One region of the Sporosarcina sp. resist genome, then DNA from elsewhere that is predicted to be linked to it. Evidence: riboswitches for the same ligand, from Rfam matches in the RefSeq annotation. Region 1 holds a riboswitch; each other region holds the start of a gene.
What was found. Region 1 has a riboswitch for cobalamin ahead of H7992_RS00140 (hypothetical protein). Riboswitches for the same ligand answer to the same signal wherever they lie in the genome.
Positions count from the first base shown of each region.

Region 2: another riboswitch for cobalamin. It lies ahead of H7992_RS21375 (ABC transporter substrate-binding protein); the one in region 1 lies ahead of H7992_RS00140 (hypothetical protein).
Region 3: another riboswitch for cobalamin. It lies ahead of mmgD (citrate synthase); the one in region 1 lies ahead of H7992_RS00140 (hypothetical protein).

Region 1 covers NZ_CP060287.1:28,127-35,522, forward strand. Annotated here, with positions in the region: gene H7992_RS00125 (alpha-hydroxy-acid oxidizing protein) at 1-260, opposite strand, end outside; gene H7992_RS00130 (GTP-binding protein) at 834-2,774, opposite strand; gene H7992_RS00135 (hypothetical protein) at 2,895-3,071, shown strand; gene H7992_RS00140 (hypothetical protein) at 3,987-4,214, opposite strand; cobalamin riboswitch at 4,479-4,671, opposite strand; gene H7992_RS00145 (MFS transporter) at 4,813-6,045, shown strand; gene H7992_RS00150 (AraC family transcriptional regulator) at 6,051-6,941, opposite strand.
Region 2 covers NZ_CP060287.1:4,479,048-4,486,443, forward strand. Annotated here, with positions in the region: gene H7992_RS21370 (FecCD family ABC transporter permease) at 1-777, opposite strand, end outside; gene H7992_RS21375 (ABC transporter substrate-binding protein) at 770-1,732, opposite strand; cobalamin riboswitch at 1,851-2,036, opposite strand; gene argS (arginine--tRNA ligase) at 2,676-4,343, opposite strand; gene H7992_RS21385 (YwiB family protein) at 4,340-4,783, opposite strand; gene H7992_RS21390 (transglycosylase domain-containing protein) at 4,943-7,000, shown strand.
Region 3 covers NZ_CP060287.1:1,631,758-1,639,153, forward strand. Annotated here, with positions in the region: gene H7992_RS08290 (DUF3298 and DUF4163 domain-containing protein) at 1-107, opposite strand, end outside; gene H7992_RS08295 (YkvA family protein) at 420-851, shown strand; gene H7992_RS08300 (SAM hydrolase/SAM-dependent halogenase family protein) at 915-1,775, opposite strand; gene H7992_RS08305 (nucleotide excision repair endonuclease) at 2,185-2,559, shown strand; gene H7992_RS08310 (hypothetical protein) at 2,669-3,931, shown strand; cobalamin riboswitch at 4,975-5,174, shown strand; gene mmgD (citrate synthase) at 5,413-6,543, shown strand; gene H7992_RS08320 (bifunctional 2-methylcitrate dehydratase/aconitate hydratase) at 6,626-7,396, shown strand, end outside.

The sequences.
Region 1 (7,396 bases):
TATGTATGGCCGAATAATTTTACAGACGTGTCCAATGTAGAAACATCATTTAGAAATCGGGGGACAATGGAATATTTTGAAAAAGAGGAGACGTTTTTTCGCAACGTCTCTTCACCACCCGCCCCAGATTGGATATAGCCGAATGCACCAGCGGGCATCTTTTCTTTAGCAGCCGCTTCCAATTCTTTGAACGAAACCGGAAATGATTCAGCGGGGACAATGTTTTGTAATAGTAAGTCGTTGTTTCTAGTTGATGTCAAATCGGTTCATACCCTTCATAAGGAAATTGGTTTTCTTTTAATAAAAACACTCGAATCTTTGAAATAAGTTTTACTAGCTGGCCGCTCTTCTAAGAAGTTTTTCATAGAATTAATAATAGTAGTAATCGTATATTCATTTGAAATTAAAGTCAATCGCGATTTATTTAAAATAGTCTAAAAGTACAGGCGGTCTATGCTGCATGAATAAAACAACAATGGGTCACGTCTGTTGATTAACCATTTATTCGAATAAAATACTGGTGAGCAGGGCTTGGAATAATCCATTTTCACTGGATCATTTCCGGTTCGCTTTCGGCGAATTAATCACGACATATTTACCGTGAGGCAAGTGTGGCTAGAAGTGACGGATTCACTTCTAGCCACACTTTTTTCAGTAATCCTGTTGCGAATAGTTGCGTGTCGCATTCCTACATATCTAGACGTCCCGGTAATCGTATAGAAGTCACTCTATCCAAAGCAGTCCAAAGTCAACTATACACATAGCGCCCAGTAGGTGATCACGTTACTCACTGGTTACTTTGGTTAATCAACAGACATGACAATAGGTTTTATTTATAAACAATGCATTGCCTTCTCGGCTTCATCCCACGGGACGGAATAGCCTTTTCCTTTGGTCAAGAAAATGGAAGTGGATGAGTATTCGGGATCCGCTTCTTTGTTATAACCGATTTCTTCAATGACTTGTTCCTGGTTATGACAGCGGTCATAGCCCCCGAATAACAGGCTAAGCGTTCCTTTACCGTGGGTGAATGAAGCAAAGACGGTGCTGTAATTCATAAAAGTAGCAACTGGCACACGCCCTTTTACAATAACTTTTTCGCCAATTGTTTCTGGTGCGTCAAAGCTGCCATGTGCTTGTTGAATGTCTGACAGCACTCTTCCCATATTATCCAAGTCCACTTTTATTTTGAAATCGTAGTAGGGTTCGAGCAACGTATTGGGTACTTGTTCTAAACCTTGTCGCAGAGCCCGGAAAGTAGCCTCTCTAAAGTCACCTCCTGATGTGTACTCGTTATGACTTCGTCCTGTCAGTAACGTTACTTTGACATCTGTGAGAGCTGAGCCGGTTAATAAACCATGATGCTCTCGTTCGAATAAATGGCTGCGTACTACGTTTTGGTGACCAATAAGTAAATCGTTTGCATGGCAGACGTTGTCGAACTGTATGCCACTATTCCTTTCGGTTGGTTCAATTAAAAGATGTACTTCCGCGTAATGCCTTAAAGGTTCAAAATGACCATAACCCGTTACGGATGTTTCAATGGTTTCCTTATACAGGATTTTAGGTTCACCGAAGGAGACTTGAATCGAAAAACGCTCGTTAACAATTTGTTGGAGTACTTCGAGCTGGATGACGCCCATAACGTGAACATGAATTTCTTGAAAATGTTCATCCCAGAAGACGCGCAAAGAAGGATCCTCCGCATCGAGTAGGTTAAAACATCGAAGTACTTCTTTCACATGGATGGCAGCGTCGAAAATAACTTTTGACTTAAGGGTAGGCATCATGTCAAAGGTCGCTTTTTCTTCTAGTGCTCCAACGCCATCACCAATGGCCGCTTGCGTTAATCCAGTAACGGCGAACAGTTCACCGGCATGAACATGATCGATTGCTTTGAACTTATTACCGTTATAAACGCGTATCTGTGTCACTTTCTCCGTGTAATCTCCATAATTCACTCCATCCCTGACGCTTAGCGTACCGCTTAGTGATTTAAGGAAAGTGACCCTGTTACCACTGTCATCATGGCGGATTTTATAGACCTGTGCAGCGAAATCACTATCATCATCGTAAGAAGTTGTTGTCAATAAATCGAGCTTCTCGAAAAACGCCATGACACCAATGTCCTTGAGTGCAGAACCGCTGGAGAGGGCGAAGATTTTATTGTCGCTAATCATTTTCTTTAATGTTGCAAGCCACAAATCGTTGTCGTAACCTGATTCCAAATAGGTCTCAAGAAGTGCTTCATCACGTTCTGCGATAAATTCAATGAGTTCATCTTCCATAATTCCTTCATTGAAAGAGGATGTAAGGTCACAGATGTCTTCCGATAGATTGGTGCGAATTTCATGGAGTACACTTGCAATGTCGGTTCCTTCACGGTCCGTTTTATTGATGAAAAAGAATGTGGGTACCTGATGTTTGCGGAGCAGTTGCCACACGGTTTCCGTATGACCTTCCACGCCATCGCTTGCGCTAATGATAATAATGGCATAATCCATTACTTGAATAGCGCGTTCCATTTCAGGAGAAAAATCGACGTGTCCAGGTGTATCGATAATGTAGTAGGTAGATCCGTTATAGGAAATGGATGCCTGGTCTGCAAAAACCGTAATACCTCTTTCTTTCTCAATTGTATGGCTATCGAGGAAGGCGTCTTTATGGTCCACGCGTCCTCTCTGCTTAATGCTTTTTGTATGATAAAGCAGTTGTTCAGAAAAAGTTGTTTTTCCTGCATCTACGTGTGCAAGTATGCCAATTGTTTTATACATGATGTCGCTCCTGTCCATTTCTTGCTACTACCAGTAGTATAGCAAATCTGAATTGGGCGAATGACCTTAAATAGGTGTTATACTGTAAAGACAAACTGAATGTGAAGGAGGAATCAGATTTTGAAATATTCAAGAACGAAAATGGAACAGCTTGTAAAGAATGATAAAGAGCTGTCAAAACGTCTGAAACAGATAATGGCAGAGCTTGACTTAGAGAAGAGTTTTGCTTTGAAAGCGTTGTATCATGCGGATGTAAAAGACGGTGGTACGCATCAGAGGAATTATCAGGAACTGTAAGTACATTAAAAGCGTGGAAAGTCTATTATGACTGCCACGTTTTTTTTGATGCCTTTTTCACTGGATCATTTCCAGTCCGCTTTCGGCGAACTATTTATAACATCTTTACCGATGGGCAAGTGTGGCTAGGAATTGCAGTTCATTGCTCCTAGATAATCCTGTCGCATCCCTACACATCAAGACATCTCGGTAATCATATAGAGGTCGTTCAATTCAAAGCAATCCAAAGTAATTGTACAAGAAGCGGCTATATATGTTGAATTAAAGAATCCTATTGAATCAGTTGTGGTGCTCAATAATGAGAGAGCTGTTATTCGGGTTGTGGATTGTAGATCGCTTGGCGCTTTGGGGATGCCTCTCGCCCTAAGCCTGGATTAACGCTTCGCATCCAGTCTTACGGCTTCGGCGACCCCTTTGCCGCGCCTGCGCTAGGTTATTCATTATCGAGAGAAATGTCATTTTGAGATGTATAGGGCGAGATTGTAAGGTGATTACTAGTTGCTACTATAAAAATTGAAATAAAGAATTCCATTGAACCGCTACGGCGCTAGGAGATGCCTCCCGCCATAAGCCAAGCAGCTTCGCCGCCAGTCTTATGCCCCTGTTAAGGCGCCTTCGCTCAGTATATATACCGAATTCAACATATATAATTATAGTCAAGAAAGACGCAATCCAGGTTGCAGATTTCATCCCAGATAATGAAATGCGCTTTCTCAAATAGAACACCCAGCGCAGGCGCGACTTCGCGGGAGGCATCCACAAAGCGTCGAAGCGGTATTGGTAGGAATTCTAATTTGCTCTAATTATTAGGGCTTTTTCAGTGGCCTCCCAAAAGCCCTTGTAGCGTAAACGCCGTATTCATTTGTTCAACATATATAGTGTTGGATTCAGTTATTTACTGGTTGTTTTTTCAGCTTAATCTTCTGGTGAACCGATTACTTCGTGTTTGATTTCATCGAATGCTTTTTGGAGGTTACGTGAATAAAGGTTTTTTTCCTCTTCGTTTATAGTTGTTGTTTTTCCAATCTGTTCTTCGTAATAAGAATAGGTTGAAGACAGTGATTGTGATTCGCTTATGATGAGGTTTGTCATTAAGACATGTTTGAATGCGTCCAGATAATATTCTTTTGTTCCAAGTTTCATTGGCTAAAATCCCTTTCTTTTATGGAAATAAAAAAGCATCTTCCTAGTTAAACGTAAGGAAGATGCTAGTATGCGTAAATTTGTATGGTCGCTTGTTGCCGTAACGAATGGTTCGTAAACAGAAGTACACTATTGACTGCACAGTGAAATAAGAGGTATTGAGTCCTCTTATGTTTCTTTTGTATTACGTTCTTTCGTACGGCGGCTTTTACAAGAAATTGCTCGATCATAGCCGCACTTAACACCTCCTATCCGCGTAGGGAATTGGTGTGTACTGAAATAGGCAGGTCTCCTGGCTCATGATCATCGCTTTCTTTTCCCTTCCCATTCGTAACGAACAGTGGATTTGAAAAGAGTACTCCCATTTACAGTTGCGGGACAGCGTCGGTTTTTCACCGAACTTCCCTTTTAAGCTTTTATACAAACGTAAAAAAGCACCTAATTTCTACACGTTATTCAGTTGTGCTTTTACTATAACATACATATTGTCTGACTTAACACGATTGCTAAACAAGGGGTTCATTAATGGCCCATTACCGCAAATTTGGACAAGAAAATGTCTATCCCTCTTACTATAATCAAGCTGGGGGGATAGAAAATGAATAAAATAAAAACAACAGATCCATATCGAGTTTACATTTCTACATGCTTCTTATCACAATTATTTTTCACATTTATATTTACGGTGAACTTGTTGTACCATGTGCAAACTGTAAAGCTTGATCCGCTTCAACTTGTGTTAATTGGGACCGTTTTGGAGCTTTCCGTTTTTCTTTTTGAGATTCCAACTGGGGTTGTTTCGGATTTGAAAAGTCGGAAGTTATCTTTAATAATTGGGTATATATTAATAGGAATCGGTTTTTTAATTGAAGGGGTATTTCCCTATTTTGTAACGGTGCTGGTGGCTCAAATTGCATGGGGGATTGGCTATACCTTTACTAGCGGCTCTCAGCAAGCCTGGATTGCAGATGAAATAGGGGAGGAACGTGCTTCACTAGCGTTTATAAAAGGGGCAAAGGCCGGTAATCTTGGACAAATTATAGCTATTCCGCTCAGTATTTTAATGGGCTATTTTATGATTAACCTACCAATCATTATCGGCGGGCTATGTATGATTGGATTAGCCGTCTATTTAATGATTTTCATGAAAGAAGAAAACTTCAAACCGTTAGATAAAGAAGGAAGAATATCTACGCTGGGAAGTATGAAGGAGAATGTGGGCAATATTATTTCGCATTCCAAAGCGAGCTTCATCATAAGGATGCTATTTCTAATTGCTTTATTTATTGGGTTTTATAGTGAAGGTTTTGACCGATTATGGATCGCACATTTTTTGGAGGTCTCAAATATATCTTCGTTAACGAATGAGAAGTTAGTTGTGATAATGGGGGGAATTCAGTTCATTGTCGTGCTTATTTCCTTTGCAGCACTCCATTTTATGAATCGAAGTGCTATCCACCAAAATCTAAGGCAGATTTATGTTGTTCTTTTTGTGGCCAGCTTCTTCATCGTCATTTCATTAATTGGCTTTGCATTCTCAACGTATATGATCAGCTTGCTAATTTTTTATGTAATCATTCAAGTGACAAGGCAAGTCATGTATCCATTAGAGGATATTTGGCTTAATAAAATTATTCCTGATTCCTCTGTACGTGCAACATTCTTTTCGGTTAAGGGACAAGTGGACGCTATTGGTCAAATTGGAGGTGGTCCGGTAATTGGGATTATAGCATCGAGCTTTACAATAAAAATTGCTATCATTGTTAGTGCCATTTTGTTAACTCCTGTATTACTTTTATATAAAGTTGTCTTAAACAAGTCTAGAGAGTGAATTGATCACTCTCTATTTCTTTCTTTGATCGGCAGGTAAATTTCCATATATATTTTTTCGTAATCCCAGTCATGACAGTGTTCATCGTAATATTCAAAGTCATAGCATGTTTCATCGACTTCATAAAGAGATTGAGGTAGCCAATCTTCTAAAATATAGAGCCAAGTTCCCTTGATGGAAGAGACAAACTGTTCGACTTCAACAAGTGGAGTCCTAAAAACCGCATAAGTAGCATCTGGAATTTGCAGTTTTGTCAGTCCAGCAGGTAGTTGAACATCTCGATCATAATTTACCGCGAATAAATAAGTAAATCTATCTTCTAATTCGACGCTACTAAGATTGATACAATATTCTCCATGTTTTTTTGGAGACAATGCTTCGTACAGAGTGCTTTCGATTGATTCATCCGGGGAAATTCTTTGGTCCCAAAAGGCAGGTGCATCTCTTGTGTAAAAGACATTTTCGATACCACTCTCAAATGTTTTACCGGCAATAGTAAAAGCTGGTTTCTGAACAATTTTCGGTTGCATAACAATGCCACCTACTTTTTTTTGCCTAAGGCTCAAAAGGTCAATTTTTTGAGGCAATGATAGCGGACAGTGGAGCCTATATAAGCTTGGTGGACTGCCAAAATATTTCTTGAAAGCTTTTGTAAAGCCAGAATGCGTCTCAAATCCATAATCTAATGCAATTTGAATTATTTTTTCGCCTTTTACTAATTCATATAACGCGTATTGCAGTTTTCTTTTTAAAACATAGTCCATAATTGTATAACCAACATGGTTATTAAAAATCCTATAAAAATGATAAGGAGAATAACCAACCAGTTTAGCTAGTTCCTCAGGTTTAATGTCCTCTTTAATATGGTCCTCCACATAATCGATTACTTGCTGCAATAAAATTAACTGTTGGATATCAATCGCCTGCCTCTTTGCTCTATAAAAAAGCTAATCATCCCTAACAGAGGGAACTGTCCTATAGCAACTCTATCATTTAGAAGGGGAATGTGAATACAATTTTTGGGCTTTAGGGACTCTTTTTTATTTTGGGAATACGTTATAAAAATAGGATAATCAAAGTTTGAGAAGTTATTTTACTATGATCCAAGATTTGAATGAAAGTACAACAGGCACATGATGCATCCTTCATTTCTTGTTAATGGTGTATTTGGTTAAGTTAAAAACTAACCAACAGTTACGTTTAGTGTTAAAATTTGGGTAATTGTAAATTGGTTGAAAACATAAGAAATAAACTTACTCGATCTTTTATGCACTCTATATGTTGAACAAATGTATACCTGCATAAAGAAAGCGAGGGCATCTTAAAAGGATTTAAACGATGAAAGTGGAAA
Region 2 (7,396 bases), 640 kb from region 1:
CAGACCAACAAAGCCAATTGTGCCGGACACCGCGACTGCCGAACCTGTCAGGATGGATCCACCAATCAAAATGGCAAACTTACGGCGTTTGACGTTGACACCTAAATGATGCGCTCGTTCTTCTCCAAATAACATCGCATTTAATTCGCGGCGATTCAGCCACAGCATGAATGAACCTACGACGACGAATGGCAAAATCATCGTAATATAATTCCATCCTCGCATCGAAACACTGCCGAGTAGCCAACCAATAATTTGGCGCAACTCTTCCCCTGTGAGCGCTATCATAAGTGATAGCACAGAACCGAGGAACGAACCGAAAATGATTCCGGTCAAAATAATTGTTTCCATTCTCATCGCTCGGTCAACGAGGCGTGCAAATCCAAGAACGAGGAACATTGTTAATGCAGCACCAACCATACTGAATATAGGAAGCGTATAAGTGCCTAAAAACGGGATAGAAATACCAAAAAAGAGCGTCATAACAGCACCGACCGAGGCGCCGGATGACACTCCGAGGGTGTATGGATCAGCGAGCGGATTTTTTAGCAACCCCTGGAAAGCAGCGCCCGAAATCGCGAGCGAAGCGCCGACAAGTCCCGCAAGCACGACACGCGGCATACGAATCTTCCACAAAATATTGGTAGCTGTTGCATCCGCCTCCGCATTCCATAACGTACTAATCGGTATTTTCACAGACCCGATTGACACACCGAGCCACACCGCCACAAGAAGTGCGGCGGCGGAAACGATGTAGGCAACGCTGGATTTACTCACCGAAAGCCTCAGGGTAGATGGCTTTTGCTATTTCTTCAAGCCCTTCAGCAAGACGGGGGCCTGTACGGCTAGTGATATTCTCTTTAACTTGAACAACAGCTTTTTCTTTAATTGCCGTAATCGTATCGAAACCTGGGCGTGCATAAACGTCTGCAACTGCCGTTTCGATATCATACAACACGATAATTACATCTGGATTACGGTTAATAATTTCTTCCGGAGCTATCATAAACCAGTCTTCCTGATCAGCAGCAATATTTTCAGCACCAATCATTTCTAGCATTTGATCCATAAATGTATTTTTTCCTGGTGTGTAAATGTTTGGCTCAGGTGATGTTTCAACGAAAACTGTTTTTTTATTGTCGACTGTTGCTATTTTCGCCAATACTTCTTCTACTTTTGCTTTCATATCCGTAATGATTTTTTCTGCTTCTACTGTTTTACCAGTCGCTTGACCGATTGTTTCAATCGTTGTGTACGTTTCTTCGAAACTCGCTGCATTTTTCACAACAAAGACTGGGATTCCTGCATCGCGAATTTGTTGCAGTCCTTCTTTGCCTTTTCCAAGTCCTGATTCATGTGCAAAAACAATTTCAGGGTTCATGGAAACGATTTTTTCGACGTTGAAATCCTGGCCGCCGATTTTCTCTTTTTTAAGTGCTTCTGCTGGATAATCATCGTAGTCATTGACGCCGACAATCGCATCCGCAAGACCTAGTTCAAACAATATTTCCGTGTTGCTTGGCACCATAGAAACGATTGTTGCCGGTGCAGTTTCCAGGGTAATTTCATTGCCAACCGAGTCCGTTAGCGTAAGCGGGAAGTCAGCTTTGACCACTTCCGCTTCCGGTGTTCCATCTACTTTCGGCTTATCTGGTGTAGCAGCTGTTCCACATGCTGCGAGCAAGAATACTGCCAAAAATGCCGTTAATCCTAATTGCCAAATCTTTTTCATGTTGTTTTCCTCCTGTTTGTTCCAAATAAAAATCCCCCGTAATTGCTACGGAGGAATAAGCTGAGTAAAAATCTGGACGCACAGTGACGTCGATTTTCACTAATCCTATCCTCGTAGGGTACGTGTGATCCATAAAGGCAGGTCTCCTGGCTCGTGTTCAAGGCTTGCCGCGTCTTCCCGGAACTTTTTCCAGTGACACATTGCGACTAACTCACACTTACAGTGGCGGGACCGCGCCGGCATTGAACCGACTTCCCTTTTAACCCCGTTTTTAATGCGGGGCACCTTTATGTTTGGTATGTATTTTGTACAACTTTCAGTATACTACAAATTTTTATTGTGTCGATAGTGAGGGAGATTTGTAGATTTAGATATGTTGAATTAAAGAATCCCGTTGAATCTGTTGTGTCGCTCGATGATGAGAGAGTATTAATTCGGAATGTGGATTGTAGATCGCTTGGCGCTAGAGTGTACATTAATCGGAAGAGTTGTAGTTCGGCGTGTGGATTACAGATCGCTTGGCGCTTTGGGGATGCCTCTCGCCATGAGTTTGGACTGAGATTATAATGTGAGTACTATTTTATACTAATTTCATTGAAGAAAGACATACTACGAGCTACAGGTCTTTTCCCCGACAATGCAATGTGCATTCTATTATATAGACAATCCAGCGAAGGCACGCCTTCGTGGTAGCCGGAGCGATAAGACTGAAAGCGGTCTTCTTTCTGGCTTATCGCGGGAGGCATCCACAAAGCGTCGAAGCGATATTAGCAGGATTTCTAATTCATTCCAGGTAGTTGGACTTATTCAGCGGCCTTCCAAAAGCCCTTGTAAAAGAGCATGCATCGTATTCATTTGTTCAACATATATAGAGAGAATATCTGCATGTGAAAAACGCCATACTTGAGAGATAACAATCTCTCAAGTATGGCGTTCAATTTTATTACATCTTTTCTGGAGCAGAAACACCAATAAGTTTCAATGCATTTGCAATTGTTGTGCGTGTGATTGTAATTAGTGCCAGACGTGCTTCCGATAATTCGCGGTTGTCTGGATCTAATACTTTTTCTGCGTTATAGAAGCTATGGAATGTAGCCGCTAGTTCTTGGATATATGTTGCAACGCGGTGTGGTGAACGAATTCTCGCTGCATCACTGATTACTTGCGGGAAGTCACCGATTTTCTTCAGTAATTCCAACTCTTTTTCAGCTTGCAGTAAAGAAACATTATCCACAGATACAGCCATGCCATTTTCATCAGCTTGGCGCAAGATTGATGAAATCCGTGCATGCGCATATTGTGCGTAGTACACAGGGTTTTCATTCGACTGAGAAATCGCTAGATCTAGGTCGAAGTCCATCTGCGAGTCACCTGAACGCATTGCGAAGAAGTAACGGACTGCGTCCAGACCAACTTCCTCAACTAGCTCACGCAAGGTTACAGCTTTCCCCGTACGTTTACTCATCTTGAACTTTTCACCGTCTTTATATAACTGAACCATTTGTACGACACTGACTTCGAGCGTGTCATTGCCGTAACCAAGCGCTTCGATTGCCGCTTTCATCCGTGGAATATAACCATGGTGATCTGCGCCCCAAATATTGATAAGTTTATCGAATCCGCGGAACAATTTATCCTCATGGTACGCGATATCCGGCGTTAAATACGTGTAAGTACCGTCGTTTTTGATTAACACACGATCTTTGTCATCACCGAAAGTTGTTGAACGGAACCATGTTGCGCCATCTTCTTCAAAGACATGGCCATTGGCACGTAATTTATCAAGAGCAACATCGATTTTGCCGTTTTCATACAATGAAGTTTCAGAGAACCAGACATCAAACGACACACGGAAATTCGCAAGGTCTGTTTTTAGCTTTTCTAATTCATGCTCCAGGCCATATTGGCGGAAGAATGCATAACGCTCTTCATCTGGCGTGTTGACGTATTTGTCGCCATATTCAGCTGCCAGCATTTTACCGATATTAATAATGTCCGGTCCTTGGTAGCCGTCTTCAGGCATTTCTTTATCCAACCCGAGTGCTTGGAAATAACGTGCTTCAACAGAATTAGCAAGGTTGTGCACTTGATTTCCTGCATCGTTAATGTAGTATTCACGTGCCACATCGTAGCCAGCGAAATCGAGAACGTTGGATAGAGAATCACCAAGAGAAGCTCCGCGTGCATGTCCAAGGTGAAGGTCACCTGTCGGATTAGCAGAAACAAATTCAACTTGGACTTTTTGTTTATTGCCAAAGTTTGAACGGCCGTAGTTCTCGCCTTGTTCAAGAACGGTCTTGACGATGCCGCCTAAGTAATCCGTTTTTAATTTTATATTGATGAAACCAGGACCTGCAATTTCAATCGATTCGATCGAAGTGCCATCCGTATTTAGTTTTTCAAGAATCGCTTCCGCAATTGCACGCGGCGGCTTTTTCGCTAACTTTGTCAGTTGCATAGCAATGTTCGTTGCATAATCGCCGTTGTCTTTGTTATTAGGCGTTTCAAGCATAATGTCCGGTATTGCCGTTTCTTCTGCCAAACCCGCATCAATTACAGCTTGACGGAGTGCCACTTTTACCTCTTGTTGAATCTGTTCTACCGCGTTCATATTGTTCCCTCCGTGTATGTAATAGTCAGTTCGTATGTTCCAAGAAGCGATCCTTCTGCATGCAAATCGTAATGCACATTGAAGCGTCCTCCGGAATTGTCTTCTTGCTCCTTGAAATCGAGCTTGTCCGTTTTGACAAGTAAGTCAAACGTCGCCGGTCCACTGCCGTACGTTCCTGGACGTTCACCAGCTGCAACAAATGGCAATCGCATCGTAACTGCACCGCGACGCATAATAAGTGCATCTGTAGAATCCAATTTAACAATTGTTTGAATCGACTTTCCACTTTGTTGTTCTTCATATTTCAAATAAGATTTGCCTGCTTTTTCAATCAGCAAACCTTTTGCATTCAATTCATGCTTCTCCTCGTCTTGGCCTGGATGGCGAATTGACGAATGGAGCTTAATCGTTACATATCGCCCTTTTTCCCGCGATTCCATATACTCACTGTCCTTTTCATGAAAACATCTTCTTATTATATCCTTTTTACGGTCTACATTTCAATCTATCCGAGCAATGCATGTTTTTACGCATGTTCCGTTTAATCTGTTTCCATGCGTCCCATACTAGATGCAAAGATATGGACGGGACGGGATCGTATGCAACGGACAGTATATGTGAAACAGAAAAAAAGACGCTCGGCATTACGAAGGCTGTTGCTGCTATCCGTCACGATGATAATGGCGGTGCTGACCATCTTCCTATCGCTCAGGCTCTATGCTCAAATTACAGGCGCACCTTCTTTAAGCGTGCCAAAAGCTTCTGTCTTTCTTGATAAAGATGGCAAGCAAATTGGCGACCGGTTTTCCGCAGAACGACGGTACTGGGTAGACCTCGATGACATGTCACCGTTTCTAATCGATGCAGTCGTTGCGACAGAAGACAAGAATTTTTATAGCCACAACGGTTTTGATTATAGACGGATTGCAGGCGCTCTTTTGAAAGATGCGAAATCCGGGCGCAAAGTCGAAGGAGCCAGCACAATTACCATGCAATATGCGAAAAACTTGTATTTGACGTTTGAAAAGACATGGAAACGGAAAATCACTGAAGCACTTTATGCTTACCGAATGGAAATATTTTACGAAAAAGATGTCATCTTAGAAGGTTATTTGAATACTGTTTACTTCGGACATGGCATGTATGGTGTCGAGGCGGCAAGTAAGTTTTATTTCGGAAAGTCAGCAAAAGATCTGACGTTAGAGGAATCCGCCGTTATTACTGCCATCGCGAAAGGTCCTTCGGTTTATTCGCCTATTGAAAATCCCGAGAAATCGAGGGAACGAACATTGCTGGTATTGTCACTTATGGAGGCGCAAGGGTACATTACTGCGCGCCAAGAAGAACGGGCGACGAACGAACAAATTACGTTAAAAAACCGCGAATGGGCTGACTCTAAGCGCGTTGCCCCTTATTTTCTGGATGAAGTTTGGCGCGAGGCTGAAAAAGTACTTGTGGCGAAAGGACGCTATCCGGCTGAAGGTGGTTGGACAATCCGGACAACGCTGGATCCACTTCACCAACAAGCCGCCGAAGAAACGATCGCTAAATGGATGCCGGATAGCGGTTTACAAGTTGGGTTCATGTCGATAGAAACAGGAACGGGTGCAATCACATCGCTCATAGGTGGGATAAATTATACCGAAAGTCCGTTCAACCGGGCGACCCAAGCAAAGCGTCAGCCCGGCTCGGCGATGAAACCTATTTTGTATGCAGCTGCACTCGAAGATGGGTTCAGTCCACTGACATTTTTATCGACGGAAAAAACCATTTTCACTTATGATGAAGGCCGTTCAACGTATGAACCAAACAATGTGAACGGTAAATTTGCTGGCCACCCTATCTCGCTTGCGCAGGCACTGGCTATTTCTGATAATATTTACGCAGTGAAAACGCTTGAAGATATCGGTTATAAGAAATTCAGCAAAATGGCTGAACGTCTTGGCGTTGACGGTGAATTCGAAGAATCTCCTGCAACCGCACTTGGCACTTCACTTGTCACACTTTCTGACATGACAAATGCCTATAACCGAGTTGCGTCAGGCGGTATCGAAACAGTCCCAACGACGATTCTATCCATATCAGATGCAGACGGAAAAACGGTCTATGAACATCCGAAGAAGAGCAAGAAACATGTCATCAGCGAACAGGATGCATTTGTTCTCACTCATCTGATGACTGGTATGTTCGATCCAGTGTTCAACGATTATTCTACTGCCACTGGTTTATCTATGCGCTCAAAACAGACGCGGCCCTATGCAGCAAAATCTGGAACGACGATTTCGGATCAATACTTAATTGGCTACACCCCTTCACTAACGGCGGGGATTTGGACCGGATATGATGTCGGAAAGCAACTGACCGACACGACGGATAAAGCGGCATCGAAAAAAATATGGATCGACTTCATGGAGACCGTAAATCGCGGTCTTCCACCCGAACCGTTCATCCCTCCGAATGGAGTCAATGGCGTCATTATTGACGTTGACACAGGTGGTATCGCTGTAAATGAATGCGAGAAACAACGGCTTGTTTATGTAAAAGAAAAGGATATGCCACAAAAGCTATGTACGGATAAAGTGCTACGAGAACAGCGCACAGTAGGCGAAACTGACGGGAAGAAGTTTGAACTATTTCCGTTTTCGTTTTTTGAGTGATTTTGGTGTTGAGGATATGATTGGTTGGTGTGGGATATGATCGGGTGGCGCTGGGTTATGATCGGTTTGCGCGGGATATGATCGGACGGCACTGGTTATGATCGGTTTGCGCGGAATATGATCGGGTGGCGCTGGGTTATGATCGGTTTGCGCGGGATATGATCGGGCGGCACTGGTTATGATCGGTTCGCGCGGAATATGATCGGGCGGCACTAGTTATGATCGGTTTGCGCGGGATATGATCGGGCAGCGCTGGTTATGATCGGTTCGCGCGGAATATGATCGGGCGGCACTGGTTATGATCGGTTCGCGCGGAATATGATCGGGCGGCGCTCCCGAATTCATCAAAATCAAAAAAGCTTTCCTCTCCCGAATTAAATCGGGGAAGGAAAGCTT
Region 3 (7,396 bases), 1.6 Mb from region 1:
CTTTGCGCATTGGGATTTGGTAATTGGGTAACAACAGGGTAATATACTTTAACATCCTTTGAGGCGTGGGGCAGTCTTTTTGTTGCAATTGATACTGGTAAATCCACTGGATACGTCCTTCCCTTCTCAATAGAGTAGTACATCATATGTTCAATTGAGTTAGGAAAGTCGAAATAATGGCTTGTAAGAATAAAACAAAGCCTTTTTTAATTCGGAAGTTGTTCCATACATATATTGAAATAATGAAGTTTATTGAATCCGCTGTGGCGATAGAAGGTCCCTTGAAAGTCGCCTTCGCTGTTTATTCATATATCCAACTTATATAGAAACTACGGGTGGGATCCTGGAGCTATAGAATGACACATAGCGTCGTTCCGTGTAGAATTAATGTAATGAGCAGCGATTGAGGAGGTTTCAATATGATGAAAAAACAAAAAGAGTACGAAAATAAATTGAAGAACTTTGATCCGGAGTCCAGTATGCCGGAAACAGAAAACCATTATTCAGACGAAAAGTTTTGGGGAAAAATGATGAAATACGGGAAACTGGCGGGGAAGACAACAGTCTATTATAGCTTGCTTCTTTTCTACGTTGCAAAAAGTCCTGAGGTTCCCAAATCGACAAAGATGATTATTGTCGGTGCACTCAGCTATCTGATTTTCCCGATCGATCTCATTCCAGATTTCATACCAGTAGTCGGACTGGTGGATGATGCCGGGGTCATAGCCGCAGCCGTATTTAAAGTGATTTCTTATATTGATGAAGATATAAAAAATAAAGCAAAAGTGAAAATGAATACACTACTTGGTTTTAAATTCAATGATGAAGAAATAGACAAACGATTATTATAATGGAAAGAGCTAACAAGGAAATGAAAAATTCCGAGTTAGCTCTTTTTGTTTGAATTTCTGCTGTTATTCATACACAATTCTTGGGGCCTTACGAATAATAATTTCCCAGTTTGTTCCGGTACCAATACGATAGGCATCTGCAAAAGATCCTTGATTGATAGCAATGCCGATATTGTCGAGGGAGTTCACATAAACGAGTGGCTCACCAATATGCAAGTCTGCAAACGATCGGCCGAACGTCATGATGTTGTTGTAGATTGTACGGCCATCTGTCGTTATAGAAACTTCTATTGAATCGCCATACTGTTCTACGATTTCCTTGAATTGTTCTCGGCTTATATTGGTCCAGAGATTGCCGAAGGGACGGTCGATAATATCTACTATTCCTGTAATTGTTTCATCTACAATGGTGGACAATTTCAATGGTAGTGCAATAATAGTTGATGGATTAACTGATGCACCAATTTCTTCAAATTGTATAATTCCAGCAGCAAGCCGCGCACCCGTGTAAGCAAATATATCGCGTCCGTGGAAGGTATGCGATTCACCTGAATTTGGAAGCCGGTTTTTTGATTCATCGATTTCCCGGATCTCCGTTATTTTGATGAATTGCAACACATGCGTTAATGTCCCGTTATCCGGCGTAATAATATAGTGATTATCCGCAGTCTTCGCAACAATCGCACGACGGTTCGATCCAACTCCTGGATCGACAATTGATACGAAGACCGTTTCACTTGGCCAATAACCAATCGACTGTAATAACCGATAGGAAGCTTCCCAAATATTGTATTGAGGAATTTGATGTGTGATTTCAAAAATTGGGATTCCGCGTTGAACGGAGTTTGCTACGCCATGCATCGCACTCACTGCACCATCACTTTTGCCGAAATCGGATTGAAAAACTAATAAACCTGTTGTCATTACAAATCCACTCCTCATTCCTATAGTTTATGAAAGTGAGAAACAAAAAAATCCCGCTCAAATCAATCGTTAACCGATTGAAAAGGACGGAATTCATCACTTTACTTTTCTCTTCAATGCTCGTATGTATTATTGAATAATTTACACGATTATGAATCAAAAGTCAACAATGCTGCATGATAAGGTTCTATAAAAATGCCTGTCACTACTACGAATCAATAGTGTAGTGTGACTAGTATCTTCCTGTTATTTCCGAAATGTTGTCCGATTTTAAAGAAAATGAACAATCAGAGCAATTAGTAAGGGAAATATAGTTGTTTTGAATTGATTTGAATGACACCATTCTTCGCTTTTTGGGCTGTTTTATGTTAGAATTTAAGTTCATAACAGAAGAGGACGTGACGTTTAATTGATCACAATTACTATACCAAATCCGGATGTAACAATTGTACAACGTAAACAAGAAATGGGTGCCGATGTTGCGCCGATAAAACCAATTTATGGATTTATTGATTTACATGAAATTCCACGTGATAAAGGCGGCATCATTTTGTTTTATAATAACAAAGATGAATTGCTGTTTGCTGGGAAAGCACGTAAACTGCGCCAACGTGTTAAAAAGCATTTTGAAGACACGGTCTCTCCAATCAAAAATCATCGTAACGAAGTGCATGAAATTGCGATTATCGTTGTCGAAGACCCGATGGAACGCGAAATTTATGAAACGTATATCATTAATACACAACGTGCGAAATATAATCTTGATAAAGTATTTTTTGAGTGAACAACAGAGCTGACTGCCATGTGCAATCAGCTTTTATTTTTGACCATTTATGTTGAACAACACGAATGAAGTTCTTTATTTCAATAATACATAGGAAAAGGGTGGGAACATGGACAAGAGACTACAAAAGATTGTCGATGAAGCGCAAGAAAAGTTTGGTTTGGATGCTTACCGAATGGAAAGACATTCGATTTATAAAGAACGAGATACTATGGGGGATGCTTACTATACGTTTACTATGGAGTGGTTTCCTAAAGAGTTAAACGAGCCAATCGAAGAAGGTTATAATCCCGAGGGAACAGCGATTGTTGAATATGCAATTCAAAAGCAACGCTTTAGTAATGTGTCATTCGTACAAGGCGAATCATTTTCTACAAAAACGCACTTTCCGGATAAAGCCGCTGATGAAGTCGCTGCATGGCTTGAAAAGGAAACTGGATTGGTGTACGAACAGGATTTCAAACTAACGCAAGCGAATGCAAATGGGTTTCAATTTACATCAGACATCGATGGTATCTATTTTTCTCCGAGCTGTATACTTGAAGTTGAATTTGATGATGTTGGCAAGCTGACTTCTTATCATTCGTACGGAACGATGCCTTCGCAAAATCTCGTTGAGCAGTCAAAATTCACGTTAACACTTGAAGAAATTGAACCAATCGTCAAAAAACAGCTTCAACTTATAAAGTTTCCATCTGAAACTGAAAAACGTTTTGTTCCCGTCTATGCAATGGAAGAAGTGTACGTAACGGTTGACGGGGCCCGAATCATCCCATTTATGGAACATGAGCGTTCAGAAGTTAAAATTGATGAAGTAATCGAATGGAATAAACCGTTAGAACAAAATATTGATCGTGAAGAAATCACAATTGTTTCCGAAGCAAACGTAGAAGAAGCATTAGGTAACGTCGACGCAGGTAAAAAACTGACGTTGTCGGCTGATCAAATTGAACGTAGTAAAAAAGTTGTTCGGGATGTCCTACGGGCTGAATATCCTGATGAATCAGGAAAGTGGAAGCTGTCCCAACTTCGTTGTCAAGAGAACTTTATCGAAGCGCATTGTGAAATAAATGAAGAAAACCCAATGATTTTTAATAGAAAAGTAGTTGTTTTCATGAATCCGGAAACGATGAAGGTGCTGAATTATCTTGATAACGGCTCGATGTTTGAGATTTTTGATGCCTTTCTCCCTGCCGCAAACGCGGTCGTAACACATGAAGAAGCATTTGAGAAAATGATACCCTATATTACGCTTGATCCGACTTATGTATATGATGAGTTCGTAGGTAAGTATATTCTTTGCGGATTGTTGGATGCAGCGGAATGTGTTGATGCGGTGACAGGGGAAATTGTCGATTTAGGAGATATATAGGTTCAGTTAATTAATTATAAATGTTGAACAAATGAATACGGCGTATGCGCTTTACAAGGGCTTTTGGGAAGCCACTGAAAAAGCCTTAGTACTTGGAATGAATTAGGATTCTCACTAATACCGCTTCGACGCTTTGTGGATGCCTCCCGCGATAAGCCAGAAAGAAGACCACATGGGAGGGATTGAACTGCATCCCTCCTTAGTCTTATCGCTCCGGCTACCACGAAGACGCGCCTTCGCTAGAAGGTCTATGTGAGAAAGAGCTTTTCATTATCTGTGATGCAATTTGCAAGTTGGAGCACGTCTTTCTTGAATATAAGTAGTATCAACTAGTAATCACCTTATAATCTCAGCATATACATCTCGAAATTACATTTCTCTCGATAATGAACACCCTAGTGCACGCGCGGCAAAGGGGTCGCCAAAGCGCCAAGCGCTCTACAATCCACACCCCGAATTAAGAGGAAACTGAAAAAGTTCTTTTTTATAGTAAGAACTAGTTGATTGTAGTGAAGAGCGGCGACTCCAGCGGGAACAGCGCGAGCTGAAGACCCCGCAGGAAGAGCCGTTACGCAGAACGGCTTTTGCGAGCAAAAGCGTTAGCGTTGGGAGCACGGGGCAAGAATGCCTTAATTTCTGCCAAGAACGCAGAAATACGGCCAATCGAACCCTTTGCTGTTCGATTGGCTGAAGCCGTGCCCGCGGAAAGCGTCCGCTCGGAACGGAAATCAACGGGATTGAAGGAAATCGTACTTTTTCAGTGGCCTCCGAATTAAAACGCTCTCCTTATTGAGCGCCACGGAAGATTCAATGGGATTCTTTAATTCAACATATATAGTATGTAAATGGGGATTGAATACACGTTTCCCATTTATGTAATAGTAATGATAAGTGATGAAAAATGAAAAGAGTATCCAATTATTGTTTACGCATTCTTGAAGTCGGTATACTTAATGCCTCTCTGAAACAATAGAAATTAGATATGAATAAAGAATTGGAATATTTAAAAGTTTGTGTTATAGTCAAGGGGATATTTCGATAATTGAATATGTGTAAAAATAGGTGCGGATTAATACTGATGTATTGGTCTGCTTAAAAGGGAAGTTCGGTGAGAATCCGACGCTGTCCCGCAACTGTAAATGGGAGCGATTTCGTTTAAACCACTGCTTTTTATAAAAAAGTGGGAAGGTACGAATAGCAATGATCATTAGCCAGGAGACCTGCCTCTTTTTATAACACATGTTGACCTACGAGGATAGGGGGTGTTAAGGACGCGCGGATGAGCTATGCCTATTTTTAGCAGGCAGCTTTCTTTTAGTTGGGATTCTGGCGCTCTTTAACAACTTCTCTTATGAAGTTGTTTTTTTTATGGTCAGAAATAAGGGGAAGCGCTGCGAACAGATACAATAGGATAATTTTTGGTGAAGTGAAAGCGTTTACAAATCTCAGAGTCATAACCATTCAGATTGGGGGAAAATAGTATGACGAATACACTTACATTTTTACCAGGACTTGAAGGCGTGATTGCCACTGAAACATCCATTTCGCTGCTCGATACGGAATTGGGTCAGATTATTATCAAAGGATACGATTTAATCGAGCTTTCAAAAACAAAAGGGTATCTTGATATTGTCCACTTGCTAATGGAAAATACCTTGCCGTCTGATACTGAAAAAGCAGGTGTGGCAGATAAATTGAAAAAAGAGCATGGTGTGCCAGAAGGTGTCACAAAGATTTTGCAAGCATTGCCTAAAGAGACACATCCAATGGACGCATTGCGAACTGGGATATCTGCTTTAGCGGGCTATGATAAGGAAATTGATCAGCACACTCTAGCTATCAATAAAAAAAGAGCTTACGAGTTACTTGGCAAAATTCCGGAAATAATTGCGAACAGCTTTCACATTTTACAGGAAGAGGAACAAATCCTTCCGTTGAAAGAATTGTCATACAGTGCTAATTTCCTTTATATGATTACGGGGAGGAAACCGACAGAGTTGGAAGAATCTATTTTTGACCAGTCGCTACTACTTTATAGCGAGCACGAAATGCCAAATTCCACCTTCACCGCAAGGGTAATTGCCTCGACGTTTTCGGATTTATATGGTGCATTGACTGGAGCGGTTGCTTCTTTAAAGGGCTATTTACATGGAGGAGCGAATGAAGCAGTCATGAATATGCTTTTAGAGGCTAGTTCTGTTGACGCATTTGAATTGTTATTAGAAAAGCGTTTACGTGATAAAGAGAAAATTATGGGGTTTGGTCATCGAGTCTATATGAAAAAGATGGATCCAAGGGCCTTGGTAATGAAGGATGCGTTAAAGGAGTTATGTGCGCTAAAGGGTGACGATCTCCTTTACCGGATGTGTGAGGCGGGAGAAACCATAATGGAGAGAGAGAAAGGACTTTATCCAAATCTAGATTATTACGCGGCACCGGTATATTGGATGCTGGGCATTCCAATCCCATTATACACACCAATCTTTTTTGGTTCGAGAACAGTAGGATTGTGTGCGCATGTTATTGAACAACATGAAAATAATCGTTTATACCGTCCAAGGGTTCATTATATAGGCGAACGACACAGCAATCATTCAACTGGGGAGTTGTAACTGGCCGTTCACCACAACAGCGATACACTAGGCATCACTTAGTACTATTCTAAACAAATTGAAAGCGGAAAGGAAGAGTTAGATGTTGAAATTGAAAGAACAAATGACAATGGATACACTGATAGAGGAAATTACGGACTATGTTTTAAATAAAGAAATTACAAGCGAGGAAGCATATAAGACAGCACATAATGTGTTAATAGATACAATCGGGTGTGGAATATTGGCATTAAGCTATCCGGAGTGTACGAAATTACTAGGACCTGTAGTACCGGGTACTATTGTTCCAAATGGCAGTCGTGTACCTGGTACATCGTATGTACTGGACCCGGTCCAAGGCGCATTTAATATTGGTTGCATGATACGATGGCTCGATTATAATGACACATGGTTAGCTGCTGAGTGGGGTCATCCGTCCGATAATTTAGGTGGCATTTTAGCTACAGCGGATTATCTAAGCCGTTTACGTCTCTCGGAAGGAAAAAAACCACTTGTTGTACGTGATGTATTGGAAATGATGATTAAAGCACATGAAATCCAAGGCGTACTGGCATTAGATAATAGTTTGAACCGTGTTGGACTTGACCATGTTCATTTCGTCAAAATTGCTACAACTGCGGTCGTCACCAAAATGCTTGGCGGGGGACGTACAGAAATAAATAATGCGTTGACAAATGCCTGGATTGATGGCGCAAGCCTTAGAACGTATCGTCATGCACCTAATACCGGTTCACGAAAATCGTGGGCAGCAGGAGATGCAACGAGTAGGGGTGTACGACTGGCGATGATGGCAATGACAGGCGAAATGGGTTACCCGACAGCGCTATCCGCTCCGGAGTGGGGATTCCAAGAT